Regions from separate parts of the Arthrobacter sp. MYb224 genome, predicted to be linked through region 1. Evidence: riboswitches for the same ligand, from Rfam matches in the RefSeq annotation. Region 1 holds a riboswitch; the other holds the start of a gene.
What was found. A riboswitch is a leader RNA that binds a small molecule or an ion and turns the genes downstream of it on or off. The one in region 1 is predicted to bind S-adenosylmethionine.

Region 1 (4,082 bases):
TCTTGGTGATCATTTTTGGCGGCATCATGGGTTTGGCGCTGTTCAACACCGACCGGCAGGGTCTCTTTCCGCACGACAAGAGCCATGCGGCACTGAGCTGGTTCGTCAACATGGGACGCTCATTGCCGTTCCTGGTCTTGATGGCGGCGATTATTCCATTCACCAAATGGGTGACCGGAACCACCATCGGCATTTGGGCAGCAGTGGTGCCGATGACCATTGCGGGCATTCCCTTCTTCGCGCGGCTCGTGCAGAACGCGCTCAATGATCTGCCTAAGGAGAACCTGGCCGTCGGGCTGGTGACCGGTGGATCGCCGCTGCAAATCATCGGGGCAACCCAGATCCGTGAGGCGCTGCCCGCCCTGGCCTCCGCCGTCACGCTGAACACCATCTCGATGGTCGAGTATTCGGCCATCGCGGGAACCATCGGGGCCGGCGGCATCGGCTATCTGGCGGTCACCTACGGCTATCAGCGGTTCGACATGAATGTCATGCTTGCCACGATCCTTGCGCTCATTCTGACCGTGCAAGCAGTCCAATTCCTCGGCGATCGCATCGCCCGCGCGCTGGCCCGCCCCTAAGCGCCCTAGAACAAACGAGAAGAACATGACGACTTCACCCAAAGGCCATGACCATGGCTTCACTCTGCGTAAAAACACCGCGAAACTGCCTTGGACCATCGCGGCATGCGCGACCATTGTGGCGCTCGTCCTTGGCGCGTTGCTGGTTCAGCAAAAGTCCGCTCCAGCGCTCGCGTCCACCGAGCCCGGCAAAACGAATTTCAAGGTCCATTTTGAACCGGCAATGGCCGGGGAAGAGAAGATCCTGAAATTCGTGGCCGAGACCATCGCGCCGGATTATGGAATCGAGATAGAACCCATTGGGCTTCAGGATCCAATCCAGGCGAACCGCGCCGTGGCCGAAGGGCAGTTCGACGCGACCATCTTTGAACATGAGTGGTACATGCGGCAATCGGCAGAAGCCGCCGGCGTGGAATTGACGCCAACCGTTGAACTGTACCAATGGGGCTTCGGTCTGTATTCCACCCGCTACGAATCGGTCGAGGTTCTCCCCGAGGGGTCGACGCTGCTCCTGCCTAACGACGTCGCCAACCAGGGGCAAGCGCTTTGGCTCCTGGAGCGCGAGGGACTGCTCGGCCTGAACCCCGACATCGAACCGCGTACCGCGAAGATGGCCGACGTGGTTGACAACCCGCGCGGCTTCGAGCTGAAGGAAGCAGACCTCCTCGCCATGCCGCGCATGCTAGACGATGTGGATGCAGCCATCGGATACGTGTCGCAGTTCGATGCCGGAAAGGTCGGCCGCGACAAGGGAATCCTGTTCCCGGAACCGCCTAGAACCTTCGCCTCCAAGCTGATCTTCGGCACCGAGTTCTCCAAAACTGCCGATGCAGCCAAGCTAATCGAGGTGTTCTCCGATCCAAGACTGCAGGAATACCTGAAGAACACCGAGGATCCGTTGGTCCAAGGAGTGCTGACTCCGGTATCCGCCGAGTAGGGCCGCTCACTGGAACTATGCGAACGGCCAGCCTGAACCAGAGAGGTTCGGGCTGGCCGTTCGCTTTTATCCCGAATGTTTCGTTGGCGAGCGAGCAAATCCACCCTTGATCACGCGGGGCCGGGGATACTGCTGTCAAGGAAATCTTTTCAGCAGCGTCACGAACTGACTTATGACGATTAGTGACCGGCTTCAGGGCTTGTATTAGTCCCAAAGTGTGTATTGGGATGACTTCGTGACGCGCATATAACGTCATGGTTGGTCACACCGCACCTGCGCGCGCAGACTTAAATTGTTCGGCAAAGACACCGAATGATAACCATCCAGAGCGACCGAGAGACCTGGCTCGTTGACGTTGCAGCAACCATCCCGGCAGGGAGCGGTGCTAAGGCCAGGACCGATGGAGATTGCTAGATTTCGCAACGGTCCGCACAGGGGAGAAGTCTGCCTTCTTCCCGCCCCGCAATACCGCGGCAGGATCGGGATTTCGGCGTAATCCTCGGGAACTTACCGAGAGGAACACCAGAAAATGCGCAACACACCACTGAGCCTGAAGGCCGCGGCACTACTCGCAGTTCTAGGTCTTTCGCTGACCGCCTGCGGCGGCAACAGCGCATCCACCGGGGGGAGCTCCGAGCCGGCAGCTTCCGCGGAAGCAGGCACGCCGGTAGCGGGCGGAACCTTCACCTTTGCCGAGGTAACCCCGATCAACAACTGGCAGACCCAGGCCGCTCGCTTCTACGAGAAGGCGAATGTGCTGAACTCGGTGCTGGACCGGTTGACCTATTTTGATACCGAGTCCGGCAAGCTCGTAGGCTGGATCGCCTCCGAGTTCACCGCCAATGAGGCACAGACCGAATTCACCTTCACCATTCGTGATGGCGCCACCTTCTCGGACGGCACGGCCCTGGATGCCGAAGCGGTCAAGGAAAATCTGGACGCGCTGGGCTTAGGCGTGAAATCCGCGCAGATTCAACCGAACGTCGACTTTTCAGCCTACAAGGGCTCCGCGGTCGTCGGCGAGGACCAGGTCAAGGTGACCTTGAAACGCCCGGATGCGAATTTCCTGCGCTCCACCTCCTCGGTGACCGCCGGGCTGGTATCCCCGGGCACCCTGGAACTGGACAATGCAGGGCAAACCGCAATATCGCAGATCGTCGGTTCCGGACCGTTCGTCTTCGAGTCCGAAAAGCCAGATGAAGAGGTCGTCTTCACCAGCCGCGATGACTATGCCTGGGCCCCGGAAACCGCAGCAAACCAGGGCGACGCGTACCTCGAAAAGCTGGTCGTCAAGTACCTGCCAGAAGTTGCCCACCGGGCCGGCGCGGCGCAGTCCGGCCAGGTCGATTTGGTCCGCGGACTGCAGCCCGTTGACGAAGAGGTGCTCAGCGCCGGAGGCGGGCAGATCTTCGCCGCCCAGGGGGTGGACCTGACGACCAACCATGCCGCGATTCGAATCGGTTCGGGCAAGCTGGCCGAGACCAAGGTGCGCCAGGCGTTGCAGGCGGGAATCGACCGCCAGGCGCTGAAGGACACGGTCCTCTCGGACAGCTACGTGCTCGCAGGTTCGATCCTCAACCACCAGGCACCGGGCTTCGTGGACCTGTCTGCCGAGCTCGGCTATGACCCGGAGAAGTCCAAGGCCTTGCTTGAAGAAGCCGGCTGGAGCGTTGGCGCGGACGGGATCCGTGAGAAGGACGGCAAGAAGCTTGAAATCACGGTGGCCAGCTCGAATAACTCCGTGGTCATCAAGCCAGCCTTCGAGCTGATCGAACAGCAATGGCGGGAGATCGGAGTGCAGCTGGTCAACCGTGCTGCGGACAATTCATTTTTGACCAACGCCATGGTCGATGACCAGATCGAATTCTTCGGAACCCGCCAGTTCGCCTACGGCGGCCTGGGGCCGGTCTACGCGCCGGCGACAAATAACCAGACGCTGAACGCCGACAAGGAACTGAACGAATTGTTCACCCGCGAGCAGGCGGCGACCACCGAAGAAGAGCATCTGAAGCTCATCGGCGAGGAGCAGCGCGCGCTGGTACTGGACAAGGCACTGACCCTCGTGTTGTGGGACGAAGTGCAGGTGTACGGCGCCAACAAGGACGCGCACATCGACTTCACCTCCGGCACCGCACCAATCTTCCAGGGCGCCTGGAAGAGCAACGGCTAAAGGAACTCATCATGGGTGGATACATCGCTCAACGCATCGGTCAGGCACTGCTGGTGATCCTGCTGGCCTACACCGCGGTCTTCCTCGCGGTGCAGGCCCTGCCGAACGACCCGGTCACGATCTTCCTCTCCGCCGACTCGTCCGCGGATCCGGCAACGATCGCGCAGATGAAGGCCTACTACGGCTATGACCAGCCGCTGATCGTGCAGTACTTCACCCAGCTCGGTGCGCTGCTGACCGGGGATCTGGGCTATTCCCTGTCCTCCGGCTCGGCGGTGTCCACCCGTATCGGCGAGGTCATCGGCTCCACACTGGTGCTCGCCGGGAGCGCCTTTGCCCTGGCGCTGGTGCTGGCGGTCGCGCTGACCGCCGCCGCCAGCCTGTCGCGCCGCAC
Region 2 (4,082 bases), on a different contig from region 1:
AGCGGGGTGAGCACCACCTGGGCCTGCGCACTGGCCAGCTCGGCCGCATCATTGGCCGCCTCGTCTTCCTCCGCCGTCGCCTCGCCCTCGTGCAGCGCCAGCGCGGTTTCATAGGCTCCCTGCAGGGACTGCGACACGCGTTCCACGGTTCCGGCCGCCGCGAACGCAGCCGCCGACACCTCGCCGATGACCTGCAGCAGCTGCGGATCTTCGGCGGCCACGTTGGCGGCGCCGTGGCTGAAGGTGCGCTTGCGGGCCTTCTGCTCGGCGGCGAAGTCGCGTTCGGCGGCCTTGGCGGACCCGGCCAGCACCACCAGCAGCACCTGCTGGTAGAAGGCGGTCTGGTACTTGAAGCGGGTGTCGAAGTCGATCAGGTCCTCCTCGGCGACGACCGCGTCGGTGAAGGTGGAGGTTCCGGTGCCGGTGGTGCGCTGTCCGAAGCCGTCCCAGTCATCGGCCAGCACCACGCCGGGCTGGTGCCGGTTGACCGCGGCGATCACGCGCTTGCCGGTATCGGTGCGCTCGGCGTAGGTATCCAGCCAGTCGGCGAAGATCGAGCCGGTGGAATAGTACTTGGTGCCGTTGACCAGGAACCCTCCCTCGCCATCCGGGGTGACCTTGGTGATCACCTCGCCCACCTTCACGGTGCCGATCTCGGTCCAGGAATTCCCCACCAGCTCCCCGGCGGCAAAGCGGGCCAGCCACTTGTCGCGCCCCGGCCCCGGGGCGGCTACCAGGCGGTCTTCGACGAAGGCGAAGTGGGCGCGCAAGGCCTGGGCGATGCTGGAGTCCGCGGCGGCCAGCTCCACGAGCAATTCGAAGAGCTCGGCCAAGGTGGCCCCTGCCCCGCCGTGGGAGACCGGGACACGCAATGCGCCGAAGCCGGCGGCGGCCAGCTCGGCCACCTGCTGGTGCGGCAGTTCTCCGCTGCGGTCGCGTTCGGCGGCGCCGGCGGCGATCTTTTCAAAGTGCGGGGCGAAGCGGGTTTTCAATTCAGCCAGGCGGTTGGCGGTGGCAAGTACGGTCATCAGTTCGGTCCAATCCGTGGGTGCGGTTGAGGTTTAGGTGTAGAGCGAGAGCGGCTGGGTTTCCCCGCGCAGGAAGTACGCGCCGACCTCGATTTTCTTGTAGTCCACCGGGTCGTGCAGCGAGTGGGTGCGCACATTGCGCCAGAACAGATCCAGGCCCACATCATTCTGCGTAGAGGAGGAACCGGTGACCTCGAAGATGCGGTTGGCGACCTCCACGCCGATCTCGGTGGAGACCACCTTGGCCTCGGCGATTTCCACCGCCAGCGCCGCGCGTTCAGGCTGGGTGACATTCCCCGCCTTGGCCAGCAGCGCATCGAATTTGCGGCCGAGCTTCTCGGCCAGGGCGGCCACCGCGGCGGTGCGCGCCTTCAGCTCGCCCACGGTGCGCTGGAAGACGACGTCCTGGGAGTAGGTCTCCGCCGCCGAGAGGAACCAGGCGTTCTTGCGGCCCAGCAGGATTTGCTTGCCGCGGGCCAACGCGCCCTCGGCGATGCCCAGGTAGAAGTTCGCGAAGGCCAGCTGGATCCCGGGGGTGAGCAGGGTGGAGACCGGCTCGTCGGTCACCGCCCCGAGCAGATCGGCGGCCTCGATGCGCACGTTGTGGTACTTCAGCGAGTTCGAGGCGCTCAAGCGCTGGCCCAGGTAGTCCCAGTCATCGACGATTTCCAGCCCTTCCCGGTTGCGCGGGAGGACGAAGGCCAACACTTCGCCGTGTCGCGGGCCTCCGGAGACCTCGGCGTTGACGACGATCACCTCGCCGACTCCGGAGCCGGTGGAGAAACGCTTGAAACCGTTCAGCCGGAAGCCATCGTCCTCCGCGGTGAGCGTCAGCTGCGGGTCCACCGGATTCACCGAATCGCCCCAGAGCCAGCCTCCGGCCACGGTCCGCTGCCACCACTCGGCCTGGGCTTCGGCCGGAGCGTAGAAGGCGATGCCGGACTGGTTGATGTAGTGGTAGGCCAGCAGCTGGGAGATGGACCCGTCGGCCGCGGCCAGGATGCGGATGGTTTCAAAAGCGGTGGCCCAGTGCGCTCCGGCTCCCCCGAATTCGGCCGGAACCAGCAGGTTCAGCAGCCCGGCCTCGCGCAGCAGCTGCACCTCGGCGAAGGGCTGCTCGTTTTTGCGGTCGCGCTCCAGCGCGTCCGCGGCCAGGGTGGCCGCGACCTGCTCGGCGATCTCGCGCCAGTGGGCGAGCTCGGCCTCGTCTGCGCTCCCGGTGTAGGGAACGCGGGGCAGTTGCGTGCTCAGTACGGTCATTTTCGTTCTCCCTTAGAGTCTTGCTCCGAAGGAAGCAGAAAGTTGCTTTCTGCTGATCCATCGAACCTGGCGTTAGCACTAGCTGCCGAATGCAGGCTTGCTGCGGCGTCGTCGAGCCAGGTCTCTCAGCCGCTCTGGATGGTTGGTACTTCGAGTGAAACACCGCGGCATGAGCGGATGGAAGGAGCACGTCATCCGACGGAATAGTCGGTCAGAAGTCGTCACAAAGCGAGATTTCCGGCGGACTTGGACCGCCCCGAAGGCGCTGGGACGCCGTCATACTTCTGGAGGTTACGTCATCGGCGATCGGAGAGCTTGATATCCGGATCCAGCATCAATCGACCGGGCACCTGTCAGGGGGATCTCGGTTTCTCAATTAGCCGACAGCGATAAGCGTCAGCGAATGCGGGGGTGGATCATGGATCCAGCGATCAGGCATCCCGGATGGCCGGATTGCCGGTCGTTGTTCCCATGCCCGTAATCCTTGCCCAGCAAGCCAATGGGGAAAGCTGGGCTGTGCTCGAAGTTGCAGCCTTGCCTTGCCTATTGCGGCCATCCCGCCAGTTAAACCAATAACCGCGCCATCCTCTGATGGCGCGGTTATTGGTTGATGCAGGCTTCTTGGATTTACTAGAGCAGGAATGCCCCGAGGATCCAGACGGTAGCAAATGCGGCGGTGCCCTGGATGGCGGTGGCCACGCTCAAGGTCTTGTAGGCCGTGATCACCGGGATGCGGCTGAGCTGGGAGACCACCCAGAAGTAGGAATCGTTGGCATGCGAGACGACCATCGCGCCGGCGCCAACTGCCAGGACACTGAGCACCATGCCCAGTTCGGAGTCCAGACCGAGGGATCCGAGCATCGGGGCGACCAGCGCCGAGGTGGTCACCATCGATACGGTGGATGAGCCCTGCGCCGACTTCAATGCCGCGGCGATCAGGAATGGCACAGCCAGTCCGAGACCCAAGCCGCTGAGCGAATCGGAGAGGATCGTGGTCAGCTCCGAGGCTGCCAGCACAGCACCAAAGGCTGCGCCGGCACCGGTAATGAGCAGGATGGGCGCCGCGGTGCGCACGGCTTCGTGCATCTGCTCGTTGAAGTCGGCAAGCTTCTTATTGCCGTTCAGCAGCAAGGTCGCGGCGAGCAAACCGAAGATCAGCGCGATCACCGGGGTGCCGATGAAGGACAGTGCTTCCAGTGCGGCGCCTTCGCCGAAGGGATGCGATGGAAGCTTGGCGATCGATGCCGCGCAGATCAAGACCAGCGGAACGAGGATCGGCAGGAAGGCCAAGCCAGGGCTTGGCAGCTTGCCGAAGCTTGCACGCAGCTGCTCGTAATCTAGTTCGGAGATGTCGTTCTCATCCTCGGATGGCAGCGGAGTCCACGTGGACTTGTTGAAGCGGCTGGCATAGAACAGCCCGGCCATGGCCGAGACCACTGCCACCGGCAGGCCGATGGCGATGATCAATCCGAGGTTGTCGGCGATGCCGATGGACTCGGCGGCTGCCAGCGGTCCTGGGGTCGGCGGGACCATGGTGTGGGTGGCATACAGGCCGGTCATCAAGGCAATGGAGGTGGCCAGCGTGGAAACACCGGTGCGCAGGGTGATGGCCTTGCGCAGGGAGTTGAGCACCACGTAGCCCGAGTCGCAGAAGACCGGTATGGAAACGATGTAGCCGATGAGCGACAGCGTCAGGTTGGGGAATCTGGTGCCCAGCAGCTTGATCAGCGCATCGGCCATGGAGATCGCGGCCCCGGAACGCTCCAGGATGATGCCGATCATCGTGCCGAAGAG

Region 2: another riboswitch for S-adenosylmethionine. It lies ahead of CQ017_RS03325 (acyl-CoA dehydrogenase family protein); the one in region 1 lies ahead of CQ017_RS09660 (ABC transporter substrate-binding protein).

The regions. Positions count from the first base shown of each region.
Region 1 is NZ_PCPU01000004.1:242,545-246,626, reverse strand. Features, by position in the region: gene CQ017_RS09670 (methionine ABC transporter permease) at 1-581, shown strand, start outside; gene CQ017_RS09665 (MetQ/NlpA family ABC transporter substrate-binding protein) at 607-1,518, shown strand; SAM riboswitch class I at 1,835-1,925, shown strand; gene CQ017_RS09660 (ABC transporter substrate-binding protein) at 2,048-3,688, shown strand; gene CQ017_RS09655 (ABC transporter permease) at 3,700-4,082, shown strand, end outside.
Region 2 is NZ_PCPU01000002.1:4,515-8,596, reverse strand. Features, by position in the region: gene CQ017_RS03330 (acyl-CoA dehydrogenase family protein) at 1-1,028, opposite strand, end outside; gene CQ017_RS03325 (acyl-CoA dehydrogenase family protein) at 1,062-2,288, opposite strand; SAM riboswitch class I at 2,343-2,433, opposite strand; gene CQ017_RS03320 (GntP family permease) at 2,919-4,082, opposite strand, start outside.